2 regions of the Geobacillus sp. GHH01 genome follow, and region 1 is predicted to be linked to the other one. Evidence: predicted binding sites of a transcription regulator. Region 1 holds the regulator's gene; the other holds the start of a gene.

What was found. Region 1 encodes NrdR, which represses ribonucleotide reductase genes. Its sites were predicted from a motif close to AACACNATATATNGTGTT; they were not measured.
Region 2: a site for NrdR is predicted at 4,213-4,230, ahead of GHH_RS12290 (vitamin B12-dependent ribonucleotide reductase). Genes of this name have one in related genera too.

What each region holds. Positions count from the first base shown of each region.
Region 1 covers NC_020210.1:2,793,053-2,801,620, forward strand. The annotation lists gene thrS (threonine--tRNA ligase) at 1-1,957, opposite strand, end outside; gene ytxC (putative sporulation protein YtxC) at 2,293-3,168, opposite strand; gene dnaI (primosomal protein DnaI) at 3,502-4,443, opposite strand; gene GHH_RS13820 (replication initiation and membrane attachment family protein) at 4,455-5,840, opposite strand; gene nrdR (transcriptional regulator NrdR) at 5,946-6,407, opposite strand; gene GHH_RS13830 (hypothetical protein) at 6,475-6,873, opposite strand; gene speD (adenosylmethionine decarboxylase) at 6,997-7,371, opposite strand; gene GHH_RS13840 (glyceraldehyde-3-phosphate dehydrogenase) at 7,686-8,568, opposite strand, start outside.
Region 2 covers NC_020210.1:2,493,247-2,501,814, forward strand. The annotation lists gene GHH_RS12285 (LysM peptidoglycan-binding domain-containing protein) at 10-1,422, opposite strand; gene GHH_RS12290 (vitamin B12-dependent ribonucleotide reductase) at 1,554-4,127, opposite strand; gene GHH_RS12295 (biotin/lipoate A/B protein ligase family protein) at 4,382-5,218, opposite strand; gene GHH_RS12300 (rhodanese-like domain-containing protein) at 5,428-5,802, shown strand; gene GHH_RS12305 (ROK family protein) at 5,859-7,046, opposite strand; gene gcvPB (aminomethyl-transferring glycine dehydrogenase subunit GcvPB) at 7,360-8,568, opposite strand, start outside.

The DNA of each region.
Region 1 (8,568 bases):
ATTGCGCTTTCCCTAATCTTGTCCTTTTTTCCCGCACATCGTCAGCGAGCAAGGCCATAAACTCGTCAAGCCCCATCGTCCGGCTTTCTTTTTCGCCATAGCGGCGGACGTTGACCGCTCGCTCAGACACTTCTTTATCGCCGACAACGAGCATGTACGGGATTTTTTGCATTTGCGCTTCGCGGATTTTATAGCCGATTTTTTCGTCGCGCTCGTCGACTTCGACGCGGAAGCCGCGTTCTTTCAGCGTCCGTTGCACGTCATACGCGTAATCGAGATGCGCCTCCGGCGACACGGGGATCACTTTGACTTGAACCGGGGCGAGCCATGTCGGAAACGCGCCTTTATACTCCTCGATGAGGAACGCGACAAACCGCTCCATCGTCGAGACGACGCCGCGATGGATGACGACCGGACGATGCGGCTTCCCATCCTCGCCAATGTATGTCAAATCAAAGCGCTCGGGCAACAGGAAGTCAAGCTGCACCGTCGAGAGCGTCTCGTCTTTGCCAAGCGCCGTGCGCACTTGCACATCGAGCTTCGGCCCGTAAAACGCCGCTTCCCCTTCCGCTTCGTAGTAATCGAGGTCGAGCTCGTCCATGGCTTCCCGCAGCATGCGTTGGGCTTTTTCCCACATTTCATCGTCATCGTAATATTTTTCTTTGTCATGCGGATCGCGGTAAGACAAGCGGAACGAGTATTCCTCAATGCCGAAATCCTTATAGACTTCCAAAATCAAGTTGACGACGCGCTTGAACTCGTCTTTGATTTGGTCCGGGCGCACGAAAATGTGGGCGTCGTTGAGCGTCATGCCGCGGACGCGCTGCAGGCCGGTAAGCGCTCCAGACATTTCATAGCGGTGCATCGTGCCGAGCTCGGCGATGCGGATCGGCAGCTCGCGGTAGCTGTGCAGCTTGCTTTTGTAAATCATCATATGGTGCGGGCAGTTCATCGGACGAAGCACAAGTTCTTCGTTGTCCATCTCCATCGGCGGGAACATGTTTTCTTTGTAATGGTCCCAATGGCCCGATGTCTTGTACAGCTCGACGCTGCCGAGCACCGGTGTGTAGACATGATCGTATCCGAGCGCCACTTCTTTGTCGACGATGTACCGTTCGATAATGCGGCGGATCGTCGCTCCTTTCGGCAGCCATAGCGGCAAGCCTTGTCCGACTTGTTGCGATGTCGTAAACAGCTCAAGCTCTTTGCCTAATTTGCGGTGATCGCGCTCTTTCGCTTCTTCAAGCAGGCGCAAATAACGATCCAAGTCTTCCTTTTTGAAAAAGGCCGTGCCGTAGATGCGCTGCAGCATTTTGTTGTTGCTGTCGCCGCGCCAGTAGGCCCCCGAGATGCTGAGCAGCTTGAACTCTTTGATTTTTCCAGTCGACGGCACGTGCACGCCGCGGCAAAGGTCGAAAAACTCGCCTTGCTCATAAATCGAAATCGGCTCGCCTTCCGGAATATCGGCGATCAACTCGAGCTTCAACTCATCGCCGATTTCTTCATACAGCCGGATGGCTTCTTCGCGGCTCACTTCTTTGCGGACGATGTCCAAATTTTCTTTGACAATCTTGCGCATTTCCGCTTCGATTTTCGGGAGGTCGTCTGGCGTCAGCTTATGCTCCATGTCGATATCATAGTAAAAGCCGTTTTCAATGACCGGACCGACGCCGAGCTTGACGTTGCCATACAGCCGCTTGATCGCCTGCGCCATTAAGTGGGCGGTGCTATGGCGCAAAATGTCAAGCGCCTCCGGCATGTCTTGGGTAATGATGACAAGCTCGCCATCTTCGTGAAGCGGCGTGCGCAAATCAACGAACCGGCCGTTCAGTTTGCCGGCGATCGCTTTTTTCTTCAGCCCCGGGCTGATCGAGGCAGCGATGTCTTCCGTCGTCGTCCCCTTCGGAAACTCCTTTTCCGCCCCATCTGGGAACGTGATGCGAATGACGTCTGGCATTGGCAATCACTCCTTTGTCATGATGATGAAAATGGAAAAATAAAAAAACTCCTCCCTCCTAAAGGGACGAGTTTTCATCGTGGTTCCACCCTTCTTCCCATGGCAACGCCTCGCCATGCCATGGCTCAACAAGAATAACGGTCGTCCACCGGCGGCAACTACTGGGCGTTGCGTTCGCTGCCGCAGCTCTGAGGGGGTAAGCGCATTTTTCGTGTTAGGAAGGTTCCAGCCGCTGCCTTCCCTCTCTGGAAACCGTAAAAATGCGCCCATGTCCTCGTCATCGCTTGTATTCATCCATATTCATGACGTCATTATAGCGAAAACAGCAGGAAAAATCAAGCTTCTCCCCCATTTCCAGCGTTGGCGGCAAACAAGCGGGAAAAATCGGCGCGGCGGCAGACGATCAGCCGTTCTTGAAACACGTTTTGCAGTGTCTGCACCATGCCGTCATCCGGATGATCGGTGTACAGCTCAATTTCCGCCGGAGCGAGCGAGACAAGCGGAGCGAGCACCGATGCATCAATATACATCGGCTGGCTGAAGACGAGATGGCGGTCGATCAACTGTCTCACTTCCGCCGCCGACAGCTCCCGCCGCTCGCTGTCGTAAAATACGAAGTGCGGCGGATCGTGCACCAAATACAGGCGCGGCCATTGCGGCGTCCGGCCAGCCAGGCAGTCGCGCAGCATTTGCACAAAATTTTGATACTCCTGCTCCAGCTTGTATTCATCAATCGCCAGCTCGACATAATGTTGGAGGCGCTCCATATACGGCTTTAACCGGAACGTAACGAACGAAGAAAACGAAAATGACAAGCCGTCGCGCAAAAAGGAGGCAAAAGCGTCGCGCAACATCACGGTGCGCGAGGCGGCAAACGCCGCGCTTTTCCGGTAATCGCGCCGCTCGCCGTCCAAAAATGAATGAGCGAGGGCCAAAATTTGCTGCTGTTCTTCGACGTCGCGGAAATAAAAAACATTGGCAATGATGGATAGCAGCAGCCGGTCTTCCATCACCTCCTGCATAAACGCCGTCATCGCTGGGATGATATGCTCCTCAAGCACACGCTTCTCCTCGCCCTGTATGTAAACCGCCACGGTTTTGTTCCCGTCATAAGCGGCATGAAACAGCGGACCGTCATCCGGTTGCCGGTGATCTAGCAGCCCAACCAATTTTTCCGCCTCGCTTGCCTCGTCAAAATGGATTTCGATCACCCGCTGTCCCCCCTTTAGCCCGAAAGGCATGCTTGGTTTATATATATGGGGACAACGGGCTGTTTAGACTAAAAAACCACAAAGCTTAGCGGCGTTCATTGTTCGAGGAGAGGGTGCCCCAAAAGGATCGGGACACCCTTTCTTATTACCGTATACAGGCATAAAACAAATATGTTGTGTTTTGTTTAAGGGAAATTACCCTTTTGGGTCAGCCCCAGTCGGCAAACGAACCGCTTGCCGACTACGGCAGAAAAGCTAGAAACAGAACCTGCTCAACTAGTTTTTATGGGTTAATCAACATGCCTGTGCAAACGGCAACGTTTCAAATCGCCTTTATATATTTTGCTCGCGGCGGTTCGGTCCAGTGATTTCAATCGGATAGGCCAAATAGCGGATTCGCTCCATAATGCGCGCCGCCTTCACCTTCTCTTCTTCGCCGCGCTGCGAATACGTCAAATGATGGGCGAGCTGCTGCATATCAAAGTTCGACGTGAAAAACGTCGGCAAGTTTTCAAACATCCGGTATTGCAAGATCGGGCCAAACACATCATCGCGCACCCAGCTTGACATCGCCTCCGCCCCAAGATCATCGAGCATCAGCACCGGCACTTTTTTGATATAATCAAGCTTTTCGTTCATCGTCTGGTCTTGAAGCGAATGTTTCATCTCACGAAACAGCTCGGGCACGTAGACGATCAGCGACGAAACGTTTCGCTTCGCCAGCTCGTTGGCGATCGCGGCGAGCAAATACGTTTTGCCCACCCCAAACGATCCGTGCAAATACAAGCCTTTCATTTTTTTCCCTGGCTCGTATTCCGCCACAAACCGCTCGGCAAATCGGATCGCTTTGATCCGCCCATCGTCATTGAGATCGACGTCAGAGAGCGAAGCACGCAAGATTTCGCGCGGCATGAACATGCTTTGAATGAGCGACTCTTGCCGTTTTCGCTCGTCATGCTGCACTTTTTTTGGGCAGCGGTCGTACTCAACGTCGATCCTTCCACCGTTGACCACCAAATTTGGATGGTACCCCGGCAGCATGTTGTTGCATCGCTCAAGGCCCGGACATTGGCGGCAATTCCCGTGCTGCTCGATGAACTCATACAGCTTCATCAAGCTGCGGTCAACCGCATCGGCCGACAATTGCCGTTCGTGCGCCCGCAAAAACGGCTGCACGTCCGGATGCTCCAAAATGTAGCGTTTCATTTGTTCGTAGCGTTGTTTAAACCGTTGATTGCCAAGCAACCGCTGCAACAGGTGGTTTACTCGTTCCATGGCTTTTCCCTCTATGATTCATCACGGTATTTTTTCAGCCGTTCCTCAAGCTCTTTGCGCGCCTGTTCGACGTCAAAATCATCATCATCCGGCTGGCTGTAATCCATGTTCAGCCAGTCCGGGACGATTTCCGTGCGCACGACTTTGCGCACCGTCCGCGTCCCTTTTTCCTTTTCGTTCGCCCAGTTTTGGTATGTTTTCGCCTCTTCTTTCGCCAGCTCCATGGCTTCCTTCACGGTTTTCACCTTTTTGCGCGCCCAATGGCTGGCGATTTTTTCTACATATTTTTTCGACAGCTTCATATTCGTCCGGAGCATGACATAATAAATGAGCACGTTGACAACTCCGGGGAGCAGCTGTTGCTTAAACATCACATCTTCGATCAGCTGCAAATCAGCCAGCGACGGCTCAGCGCCGCCTGAAATCTCTTTCAGCAGCTGGCGCGGGGAAATTGTTTCCAGCTGTTTCATTAGTTGCTCCTCTTTTGTGCGCGGTTCGATGTTTTCCATCGTCCGGTAGGCGAGCGGCTGCACTCGTTCGACGAGGCGCGGCTCGACACCGCCATGTTCGAGCTCATACCATTCGCGCGCCGCCCGGCGCAACGCGTCAATATCGATATGATAGGCCGGATCGATGACGCCAAGGACCAGTTTTTGCATCTCAAGCGGCGGAATGCCGTATAAAAACGCCAGCTTTTTAATCGCTTCCTTCACTTTCGCTGTCACCGCTCGGCGCGGCACAAGCTGCTTGGACAGGCCGGCAAAAAACAGCTCAAAGTCGAATACATCATCATCAAGCACATACGACGCCTCATCCCGCCTGATGTGATCCTTCCCTTCAAGCAGCTCGGGCCCGGCTTCTTCGCTGAGGCCGGCGACGATTTGTTCAGCGGGCACGGCCGAAAACACGTCGGAAAACGACCGCGTCACCTGGGTGAATTTCGTTTCATCAATGGACGGACGGGCAAAAAAGTTGCTCAGCTGGATAAACAAGTGGCGGCCGACTTGCCGGTGCAAAAAAACGCTCAACATCTCGTCGCGGAAAAACTGGTCTGGCGCCAACGGCGGGCGCAGCTCATAAAGAAACAGCTTCGGTTCATCCGCCTCTTTAGCGTGGACGTATGTGTCGAGCAGCCCGATTCCTTCGAGTTTCAACCGTTCGCTGTAAATGTCCGGCAGTCCGCACTGCATGAGCGCCATAAGCCGATGATGGGTCGCTTCCTGGCCGTCAAGCAGCTCAAGCTCCCCCCAAAGCGTCATATAAAGCGCCAACGCCCGGCAGCCGATGAGCGGCTGGTAAAGCAGCGTCAGCACTTTACGGTCCACCTCTTGCAACACCCCACGGCTTTGCACGGTATAACGGTCGACAGCAATCAGCTCTTTCCAATGGTGTTGCATCGCTCCGACCTTCCATTTCGCCGTATTCGTTTCAAACCGGCTCTCCCCTTTCCTGCCGAAAAGACGTTGAAAAAAAGGGCTTGCCGCCTAACGCCAAAGCCCTTTTTACCGTTGCCCTTTTTTGATCAGCTCTTTCAGTTCTTCAATGAACACATTAATATCTTTAAACTGCCGATAGACGGAAGCGAAGCGGACATAGGCGACCTCATCGATGTGTGACAGGCGCTCCATCACCATTTCGCCGATCGTTTCGCTTTTCACTTCCGAGACGCCTTGATTGCGCAGTTCGCGCTCAATTTCCTGCGTCACTTTTTCAAGCTCCTCGAGCGCCACCGGCCGCTTCTCGCACGCTTTGATCAAGCCGCGCAAAATTTTCTCCCGGCTAAATTCTTCGCGCGTCCCCTCTTTTTTCACAACAATCAGCGGCGGCTCCTCGATCCGCTCAAACGTCGTAAACCGATAATGGCACTGTTCGCACTCCCGCCGGCGGCGGATCGAACGACCCTCTTCAACCGGGCGCGAGTCAAGCACGCGCGTGCCTTGATGATGGCATGAAGGACATCGCATAACATCCACTCCGTTGATCTTCTTATTTTCTATCATACCGGAATGGACGAAAGCAGACAAGATATAGTTAGCTGTTCAGTCCGGAACCGATATAGGGCAGGCGGGCGTCGAGCTTCCGATACAAATCGAGAATGACCGCCCGGCTATGCCCAAAATCAAACGGCAATAGCTTCGTCTCCGTCGTCGCGGAAAAGTCGACCGCCGTTTCAAACGGCCGCACGGAAATGACGGTAGCGACGATAAACAACTTTTTGCCGCGCCTTGTTTGTGCACAAATTTCGCCGCGCTCTTCGGAAACAGAAACGAGCTCGGCGCCAGGCAGCGACGAGAGCAGCTCCTTGACCGCATCGATCACAGCGCGGTTCGTCGCTTTGTAATAATGGCTTCTTAGCTCTTCATCTTCATGATTTTCCCGCGTTTCACAATGGTTTGTGAAGGCGTATTTGAGTGTTTTCCACATGCTCATTGCCACGTCTCCCTAGTCATTCTTTTTCTTCCATCATACCATGATTTTCGCCGCTGTTGTACCGCCGAGGGCGCAAAAAAAGGAGCGTTTCGCTTACGCTCCTTTCGGTTTATCATGATCCAATTACAGCGCCTGCGCCTTTTTCACTTCGATTGGGCGCATGCCGCGCGGAAGTTCAATCGTTTCCCGCGTTTGCGCGCCCAGCATTTCGGCAATGTAATCGGCGGCAATCGTCGGGTCTAAATGGCCGCATGTATACACATCAATGCTCGCATAGCCGTGTTCGGGAAACGTGTGAATCGTCAAATGCGATTCCGAAATAATGACGACCCCGCTTACGCCTTGCGGAGCGAATTTATGGAACGCCACTTCGCGAATCTCCGCTCCCGACTTTAACGCGGCGTCAACGAACGTTTTTTCAATAAAATCAATATCATTCAGTTTGTCAAAGTCGCATCCCCAAAGTTCCGAGATAACGTGACGACCCATCGTGTCCATGAAAAGAATCCCCCTTTAACCAATTTTCTCAAACAAATAAAAAAACAGAAGGTGAGTTGCAAAATGGCATGTATAACTACCACGGGGGAAAGTTAGTCCTAAGAGGTCCTAACCCTTTAAGTAGTCACATTACCCTTGCCGTTAAGAAGTTCACGAGACATAGTATACTTTGTTTAGGGGGTTTTTGCAACAGGCTTTTTTAATTTTTTTGCATAAAAAAGAGAAAAAGCGCCCACGCCCGCACCGTGGCCCGATCCGTTTGTGCGGATCGCAAAAGCCATAGCGCAGGCGGCGCGCTTCACATCGAACCGCTGTTACGCATTGACGCTGAGACGCTCATTCATTTTGGCCGCGACAAGATGGGCTAAATCAACGACGCGGCACGAATAGCCCCATTCATTGTCATACCAAGCGAGCACTTTCACTTTTCGCCCTTCCATCACCATCGTCGACAGGCCGTCGATAATCGCAGAATGCGGATTCGTATTGAAATCGATCGAGACAAGCGGCTCCATCGTGAAATCCAAGATGCCTTTCAATGGGCCGTCGGCAGCGCGGATCAGCGCCTCGTTCACCTCATCAACCGTCACATCGCGCTTCAAGTCGACGACCAAGTCGACGAGCGAGACGTTCGGCGTCGGGACGCGGAGCGCCATGCCATGAAGCTTCCCTTTTAAATGCGGCAGCACTAGGCCAAGCGCTTTCGCCGCTCCCGTTGTCGTCGGGATGATCGACTGCGCGCATGAGCGGGCGCGGCGCAAATCTTTATGCGGGTTATCGATGTTTTTTTGGTCGTTCGTATACGCGTGAACCGTCGTCATCAGGCCGTTTTCAATCCCAAACGCTTCATCGAGCACTTTGACGACCGGAGCCAAACAGTTTGTCGTACACGAGGCGTTCGAAATGATGAAATGGCGGTCGATGTCAAGCATATGCTCGTTGACGCCAACAACGATCGTCACATCTTCATTTTTGCCCGGGGCGGTTAAAATGACGCGCTTCGCCCCTGCCTCAAGGTGAAGGCTCGCCTTTTCGCGGTCGTTGAATTTTCCGGTCGCTTCAATCACAATATCGATATCAAGCTCTTTCCACGGCAGCTGTTTCGGGTCGCGCGAGTTTAACAGCCTCACTTTTTTGCCGTTGACGAGCAGGCCGTCTTCCAAGGCGATGACCTCACCGTCAAATTTACCGTGGTTT
Region 2 (8,568 bases), 300 kb from region 1:
TCGAACCGCTTATCCCCGCTTGCGAATGCGGAAATTGTCTTCTAACAGCACCCAGTTTTCCGGATACGGATACCCGAGCACCCAGTAGCTGATTCCGCGCAATCCGTATTCTTTCACCAATTCAAATTTCGCCAACGCGCTGCGGGCGTCTTCAAACCATACTTCGTGCTGGCGGCCTTGCTCGTCCGTGTACCGGTAAAACGGCGAGGCGGCCGCCGCATCGTATTGGATGGACGCCCCGTAGCGAATGGCGCGCTCTAGCGCCTCTTTCGGACTGAACGTTTCCGCCTCTTGCCCTTGCACGTGCGGCAGCACCCAGTCGCGGGCATAAATTTGAAACCCCATCATGATTTTGCTACGCGGAATGGCGGTCACCGCATAATCGAGCACGCGCCGAATTTGATTCACCGGCGAAATGGCTTGCGGCGGCCCAAATCGGTAGCCCCACTCATAGGTCATAAGGACAACAAAATCAGCGATGCGTCCGTGGGCTGGGTAGTCGTGCGCTTCGTACAGCAGCCCTTTTTGTTCAGCGCTTATTTTGGGCGCCAGCGACGTCGATAAAACATACCCTTCGGCGTGAAGCCGGTTGGCCGCCCGCTGCAAAAACTCGTTATACCGCTTGCGGTCGGACGGATAGACATTTTCAAAATCGACATTCAACGCGCGGTACCCTTTTGCTCGCATCACTTGAATGACGTTGTCAAGCAATCGCGTTTGCAGCGCAACGTCGGCCAGAATCGTCTGCGCCAGCCTCGAGCCCGGGTCTTGGTACGTAAAGTTCGTGATCGTCATCATCGGCACGACACGGGCGGCATAAGCCGCCTGAATGAATGCTGTATCATTGATCGGATTGAGCCCGCCATCGGCGCGGATCGTGTAGGCGAATGGCGCGGCATAGGTCAAATGGCGGCCGACTTCGCGCACTTGCTCCGCTCCTTTCTCCCCTTGGTCCACCGTAAATGCGTTCACCTCGATGAGCGGCTTCGCCGGCGGGATGATGAGCCGCTGTCCGGGGACGATCCGGTTCGGATCGGTAATATCGTTTACTTCGATCAGCTGCTGAACCGTCACTCCGTAGAACGAAGCGATTTGCGCCAGCGTCTCCCCGCTTCGCACCGTATGGATGCGCGCTGGGATGAACAACGTTGTCCCTGGATAAAGGAGCGACGGATTCGTGATCCGGTTCGCCTGTATAATCGCTTCGACCGCCACTCCATACTGGCGCGCAATTTGCCATAACGTTTCCCCTGTGCGGACCGTATGGTAACGATATGGAACCGGGATGACGAGCGCTTGGCCAACGGCTAGCCGGTTCGGGTCGCTCAGTTCATTGGCGGCGACAATCCGCTCGAGTGGAACGCCGTAACGCTGAGCCAACTGCCAAAGCGTCTCCCCGCGCTTTACGACATGAACAATCATGACGCTCCCCCTTTCGTTCCCTCCTTTTACCACTATATTTTGGCTTTTGCCTTTTATGTAAAAAAAAAAAAAAACGCCGGTTCCTCTACGGAAACCAGCGTTTCATCCATTCAAACCCATTCGTATCGCCATTACAGGCCGCACTTCAGCTGCGCGCCGCAGCTTGTGCACGTGTTGCAGCCGCCGATCTCTTCGATCGTCCCTTCGCGGCAAATCGGGCAAATATTGCCGATTTCGGAACCGATTGTCACATCGGTGGCGCGCACATCTTGAATCGTATCAACGAGCACGACGGGGCGTTTCGTCTCTTTTTCCTCGAGCTCCTCTGGAAGCAGTTCAAGTTGCTCTTCAATCCGATTCTCCTCAGCCTTTAACGTCAACACTTGCGCATCGCGGCTGCCGTCGACATAGACGGTTCCGCCTTTCGCACCGCAACGCCATAAACGCTCGTACACTTTTTGCACTTGCTCGACGGTGTAGCCCTTCGGCGCGTTGACCGTTTTCGACAAGCTCGAGTCGACCCAACGTTGAATGATGCACTGCACATCGGCGTGCGCTTCCGGCGGCAAGTCCATCGCCGTCACAAACCAAGGCGGCAAGTGGTTCGGGTCGGCTTCCGGGTGTTTGTCCAAATATTCTTGGACGATGTCCGCTTTCACTTCGATAAATTTGCCCAAGCGCCCGCTCCGGTAGTACGAGAACGAGAAGTACGGCTCAAGCCCGGTTGAGACGCCGACCATCGTTCCCGTCGATCCCGTCGGCGCCACCGTCAGCAAGTGCGAGTTGCGGATGCCGTATTTCAAAATATCTTGACGAATATCTTCCGGCATCCGTTTCATGTAGCCGGTGTTGATGAACGCTTCACGCAGCTTGCGCGTCTCTTCCTCCGTTTCGCCGACAAGAAACGGGAAGCTGCCTTTTTCTTTCGCCAGCTCGATCGATGCCCGGTATGCGGTCGTGGCGATCGTGCGGAACAGCTCATCGACAAGCTGGTTTCCTTCCTCAGAGCCGTACGCTTTTTCGCAGTAAATGAGCAAGTCTGCAAGCCCCATGACGCCAAGGCCGATGCGGCGCTCGCCGAGCGCTTGTTTTTTGTTTTCCTCAAGGAAGTACGGCGTGGCGTCAATGACGTTGTCTTGCATCCGCACCCCGATTTCGACCGTGCGTTTCAGTTTTTCGTAGTCCACGACCTTCCGTTCTTTGTCGACCATGTTCGCCAAGTTAATGGCGGCCAGATTGCACACCGAATACGGTGCCAACGGTTGTTCCCCGCACGGGTTGGTCGCAACGACTTTTTGCCCGTACGCGCGGGCGTTCGTCATTTCGTTGGCGTTGTCGATGAAGAAAATGCCCGGCTCGGCCGAATACGTCGCGCAAATGTTGATCAGCTTCCACAGTTCGCGGGCACGGATTTTCCGGTAGACGCGGACGCGATAGCCCATTTTCTCCCATTCGCGTACATCGCCGACTTCATGCCATTTTTCGTTGTAAATGCGCATTTCCTCTTCGGAATAGGTTTCCACGTCCGGGAAGCGGAGCGCGTATTCTTCGTCCTTTTCGACCGCTTCCATGAACTCTTTCGTCAAGCAGACGGAAATGTTCGCACCGGTCAAAAAGTCTGGGTTGTGCACCGTATATGTACCGCCGGTGCGCAGTTTTTCTTCGGCGTCTTTGATGATGTCTTCGGTGAAACCGCCGTAGTCAGGCGCGTTCTTGTATCGGACGATCGCTTCGTACATCGCCCGCTCCCGCTCGGTGAGCGGCGTAAATTTCAGTTTGTCGCGCGCTGCTTTTTTGATGCCTTCGTCTTCCATATTTTCGAGCAGGTAGCGCAAAATGCGCGGGTTTTGCATTTTCGAGACGATGAATTCGATAATGTCCGGGTGCCAGTCGGCAAGCATAATCATTTGGGCGCCGCGGCGGGAGCCACCTTGCTCGACAAGGTGGGTCAGCTTCGCAATATCGTCAAGCCACGAGACCGACCCGGACGATTTGCCGTTCACCCCGCGCGCAAGCGTATGGCGCGGCCGCAATGTCGAGCCGTTCGTCCCAACGCCGCCGCCGCGGCTCATGATTTCCATCACCTGCTTCCGATGTTCGGAAATTCCTTCGCGCGAGTCTTTCACAAACGGCATCACATAGCAGTTGAAATACGTCACTTCCTTGCCCGAACCCGCCCCGTACAACACGCGGCCGGCCGGAACAAAATTCAAGCTTGCGAGCTCTTGATAAAACTTTTCGAACCACTCTTTCCGCTTTTCTTCCGTCTTTTCCACCGCCGCCAGCCCGGTCGCATTGCGCTTGGCGATTTGCTCATAGAAAATCTCGAGCGGCTTATCAATAATGTCGAGCGACCGAACCACAATGCCGGTCTCCGCCTCTTCCCCTTCGAGCACGTGCCGGTATTCGTCTTCAATCAACACGCGCGCCTTTTTCGCCTCCCAATCGATGTCGACGATAAACCCGAGCCCTCGTGCCGGGAATTTCGGATCCTCCTTGATCGTCAACACGACGAAGTCGCCCGGTGTGAGCGTCAGCTTCTCCGTATCTTTGAATGAATACCGGTCAAGCATGACCAAACGGGATACGCCTTTATGGGTGATGTGCATATCCGGCGTAATCGGATGCACTTGCGGAAATAGGCGGATATCCTCGTTCAGCTTGTCAATATTGATCTTCATTTTTTCGGATGACGCCACCGTCATTCTCCTATCTCTCCTCTTTTATATAATCTCTCATGTTTTTGGCAAAGTTGTCCTGTCTTCTCTACCTTACCATATCAAACAGAAAAAAACAATATATAGTATGATTTTTTATGAAAATCATACTATATATTGTTAAAGAGAACAAATGATTTCATTTTGTCAAGCAAAAAAAAACAAAACAAGGCGAAAAGCGGAGAAAAACGGGGGAGTGCCGCTGTTTTTGCCGGAAAACGAACGATTTACCGCGTCGCTGCTCAGCGCTTGAAGTTCCATTCGTCGCTTTCGTATTTCGTCCGCGCCAGCTCTTCGACGTACGCCCGCTCTTCGGCGGTGAGCGTGTACGGTTCCAATACGATGTTCAATCCTTTTTCAAATCCTTTGTAAAACGCCTCTTTCGCTTCCTCGATCGTCACCGTGCGGCTCGTCAACTCATTGATCGCGACCGCCTTCTTTTTAAAATCGCGCTGCAGACGCTCTTTCACCCGCTCGTTTGGATATTTAAACAAGCTGAACAGCAAGTCTTCGTCCAAATCGAGCAAAATCGAACCATGCTGCAAAATGACGCCTTTTTGCCGCGTTTGCGCGCTGCCGGCGATTTTCCGCCCCTCAACGACAAGTTCGTACCATGACGGCGCGTCAAAACAAACAGCCGAACGCGGGCTGCGCAAATCGGCTTTCTCTTCTTCTGTCCTCGGCACGGCAAAATACGCATCCAATCCAAGATAACGAAATCCCTCTAAAATGCCTTGGGAAATGACGCGGTATGCTTCCGTCACCGTCTTCGGCATCGCCGGGTGCGACTCGGAGACGATCACGCTGTATGTCAATTCTTTATCGTGCAGGACGCCGCGCCCGCCGGTCGGCCGACGGACAAAGCCGAGGCCGTGCCGTTTGACCGCCTCTAAATCAATTTCTTTCTCCACTTTTTGAAAATAACCAATCGACAACGTCGGCGGATTCCAGCCATAAAAGCGGATCGTCGGCGGAATTTTGCCTTCGCTGTGCCAATCGAGAAGCGCCTCATCGAGCGCCATATTGAACGCCGGCGGGCAATAGCCGGAATCGATAAAGCGCCATACTTCTTTTGCCATCGTTCCACCTTCTCTATTGTTCCATACTCTAAACGCTGCGGCGGCTTGTCGACCACCGCCAAGGGGCGGGACGCTTTTGGCCGCCTTTATTAGTTTAGCAAACAACGCCGGTGAAGGAAAGAAAAATGGCATCACGAAAACCTCTTTGCTTCCCGGCGGCGACTTTATATAATAGGAAATAGCAGACGAAGCGAAAGGAGGCATGACGGGTGGAAGCATTGCTCATTATTCTCGGCGCAATCATCGTGTATTCCGTCATTACGTACTTCTGGCAGAAGAGAATTGTCAAAGCATTGACAGAGGAAGAGTTCCGCGCCGGTTATCGAAAAGCGCAACTCGTCGACGTCCGCGAACCGGATGAGTTTGCGGCTGGACATATTTTAGGGGCTCGCAACATCCCGCTCACGCAGCTTCGCATGCGCATGAAAGAATTGCGCAAAGACCAGCCGATCTATTTGTACTGCCAAAACGGACTGCGCAGCGGGCGGGCCGCGCAAATGCTCTACCGAAAAGGATACCGCGACTTGTACCATTTAAAAGGCGGATTTAAAACATGGACCGGGAAAGTGAAGAAAAAAGCGTAGCCCGTTAACCAAAAAGGCGCTCTGCCCAAACAGGCAGGCGCCTCTTTTCGCATGCGCTAGACCGCCGCAAATTCCGGCGGCAGGACGACCGCCTCAAGCACCGAAGCAGCCGCGCCGATGGCGCAGCTTTTCTCTTTCAGCTTGGAGGAGATGATGGACGGCTCGCTTTCTTTTTTGACGAGAATTCGCTTTCTCACTTCTTGGCGCGCCGGACCGATCACATACTCGCCCGCTTGGGCAATCGGACCGCCGATGATGACTGCTTCTGGATTGTACGCATAAATCACCTGCAACAATCCAACGCCGAGATAGCGCCCCGTTTCCTCCAAAATGCGCGCCAACTGTTCATCGCTTTCTGCTGCCAACGCCATCGCAGCGATGGAAAAGCGTTCATCGAGCCATTCGGAACGCCCTTCTTCAGCCAAACGGCGTTCAATGTATTTTTCCGACGCATACATTTCCCAGCAGCCGATGTTGCCGCAGCTGCAGCGAATGCCGTTGACATCGATCGTATGATGGCCGATTTCACCAGCTAGGCCGCTGACACCCCGATAGAGCTGATGGTGAAGAACGACGCCGGCGCCAATGCCGATTCCGGCGCTGATGTAAACAAAGTGGGCGAACTCGTTGCCGGCGCCGAACCACTTTTCTCCAAGCGCCGCCAGTTTCGCCTCATTCTCGACAATGACAGGACGCTCAGGCCACCGTTGCCGCAAAACAGCCGCCAAGGCGACATCGTCCCAGCGCAAGTTCGGAGCAAACACAACGGTCCCGCTTTCGGTATGGACGACGCCCGGCACGCCGATGCCGATTCCCATCACGCCGTACGGCGTCGCCGGCGCCCGGCGGATGGCCGCCTCGATGAGCTCCATCATTTCGCCGATGATCGCCTCCTGCCCTTCAGACGGGCGGAACGAACGCCGTTGCTCCCAAAGAATGTCCGCGTTTAAATTGGTCAACACGGCATACAAATAGTTCACCCCCAGCTCAACGCCGATAAGCGAGCCGGCGTCGGCGTTGAAGCGAAGCATGAGCGGCCGGCGCCCGCCGGTTGACTCGCCGATTCCGCTTTCATGGACGAAATGCTCGGCGATCAGTTCGTCAACAAGCGCGGAGACAGTGGCCTTGTTCAATCCGGTTGTCTTGGCGATATCGGCGCGCGAAATCGGATGCTGGTCGCGAATCAATTTTAAGACGAGCTGTTTATTCATTTTTTTTACAAGAGAAATGTTTCCTGTCCGCACGTCTCTGTCATCCTTTTCATTTGATTGATCGAATGTGTCTTGCGAAAGGGCAGGGGCGCCTCGCTATTATGGCGGTTGCTGCATCCGTCGATTCCTGCCGTGTTCGACTCTTGACCATCAGCTTTTTCGCCCAAGCCGTCGGGCGCCCGTGCACCGACTGTTAAGGCTAACTTCTCCATATGGACACATGCTTTTTCTTTCTTGATCTTAGTTTATATAATAAACTAATTCAACATTTCTGTCAATGACTCATCCGTCGTACAAAGAAACGGCCCGCTCCGTTAGGGAGCGAGCGCTCATCAATGCTCAAACATCAGTTGTCGCTATGTTTTGGTTTTTGATAGCGCAAAATCGGCTTGCGCGCTGCGGTCGTTTCATCAAGTCGCTTCACAACGGTCGTATGCGGCGCTTCTTGAACGATTTCCGGATTTTCCTCCGCCTCTTTGGCGATTTGGATCATGGCGTCAATAAACGCGTCAAGCGTCTCTTTCGACTCCGTCTCCGTCGGCTCAATCATCATGCATTCTTCGACGATGAGCGGGAAGTAAATCGTCGGCGGATGGAAGCCGAAATCAAGCAGCCGTTTGGCAATGTCGAGCGTTCTGACGCCGAGTTTCTTTTGCCGGCGTCCCGACAGGACGAACTCGTGCTTGCAATGGCGGTCGTACGGCAAATCGTAATAGTCGGCAAGCCTCCGCATCATATAGTTGGCGTTTAACACGGCGTACTCGCTCACCGCTTTTAAGCCGTCCGGCCCCATCGAGCGGATGTACGTGTACGCCCGGACGTTGATGCCGAAATTGCCGTAAAACGGCTTGACGCGGCCGATCGACTGCGGGCGGTCGTCATCGAGATAATAGCCGTTTTCTCCTTTTTCGATGACCGGCTTCGGCAAAAACGGAACGAGGTCGGCTTTCACCCCGACCGGGCCTGAGCCTGGGCCTCCGCCGCCGTGCGGGCCGGTGAACGTTTTATGCAAGTTCAAATGAACGACGTCAAAGCCCATGTCCCCCGGGCGCGCCTTGCCAAGAATGGCGTTTAAATTCGCCCCGTCATAATACAGCTTGCCGCCGGCTGCGTGGACGATTTCAGCCACTTCGACGATCTGCTCTTCAAACAGCCCGAGCGTATTCGGATTCGTGAGCATAAGCGCCGCTGTATCCGGACCGACGACGCGCTTTAAGTCCTCTAAATCAACAAGTCCATCGGCGGTCGATTTGACCGTCACCGTCTCAAAACCGGCGACCGTTGCCGACGCTGGGTTCGTCCCGTGCGCTGAATCCGGGACGATCACTTTCGTCCGGTTGAAGTCGCCGTTTGCTTCATGGTAAGCACGGATCATCATCAGCCCGGTCCATTCGCCGTGGGCGCCGGCCGCCGGTTGCAAGGTGACCGCATCCATGCCTGTGATTTCTTTTAAATGCTCTTGCAAGTCGTACATCAACTCAAGCGCCCCTTGCACCGTTTTCTCTGGCTGAAGCGGATGAATGTGGGCAAACCCGGCGAGGCGGGCGACGTTTTC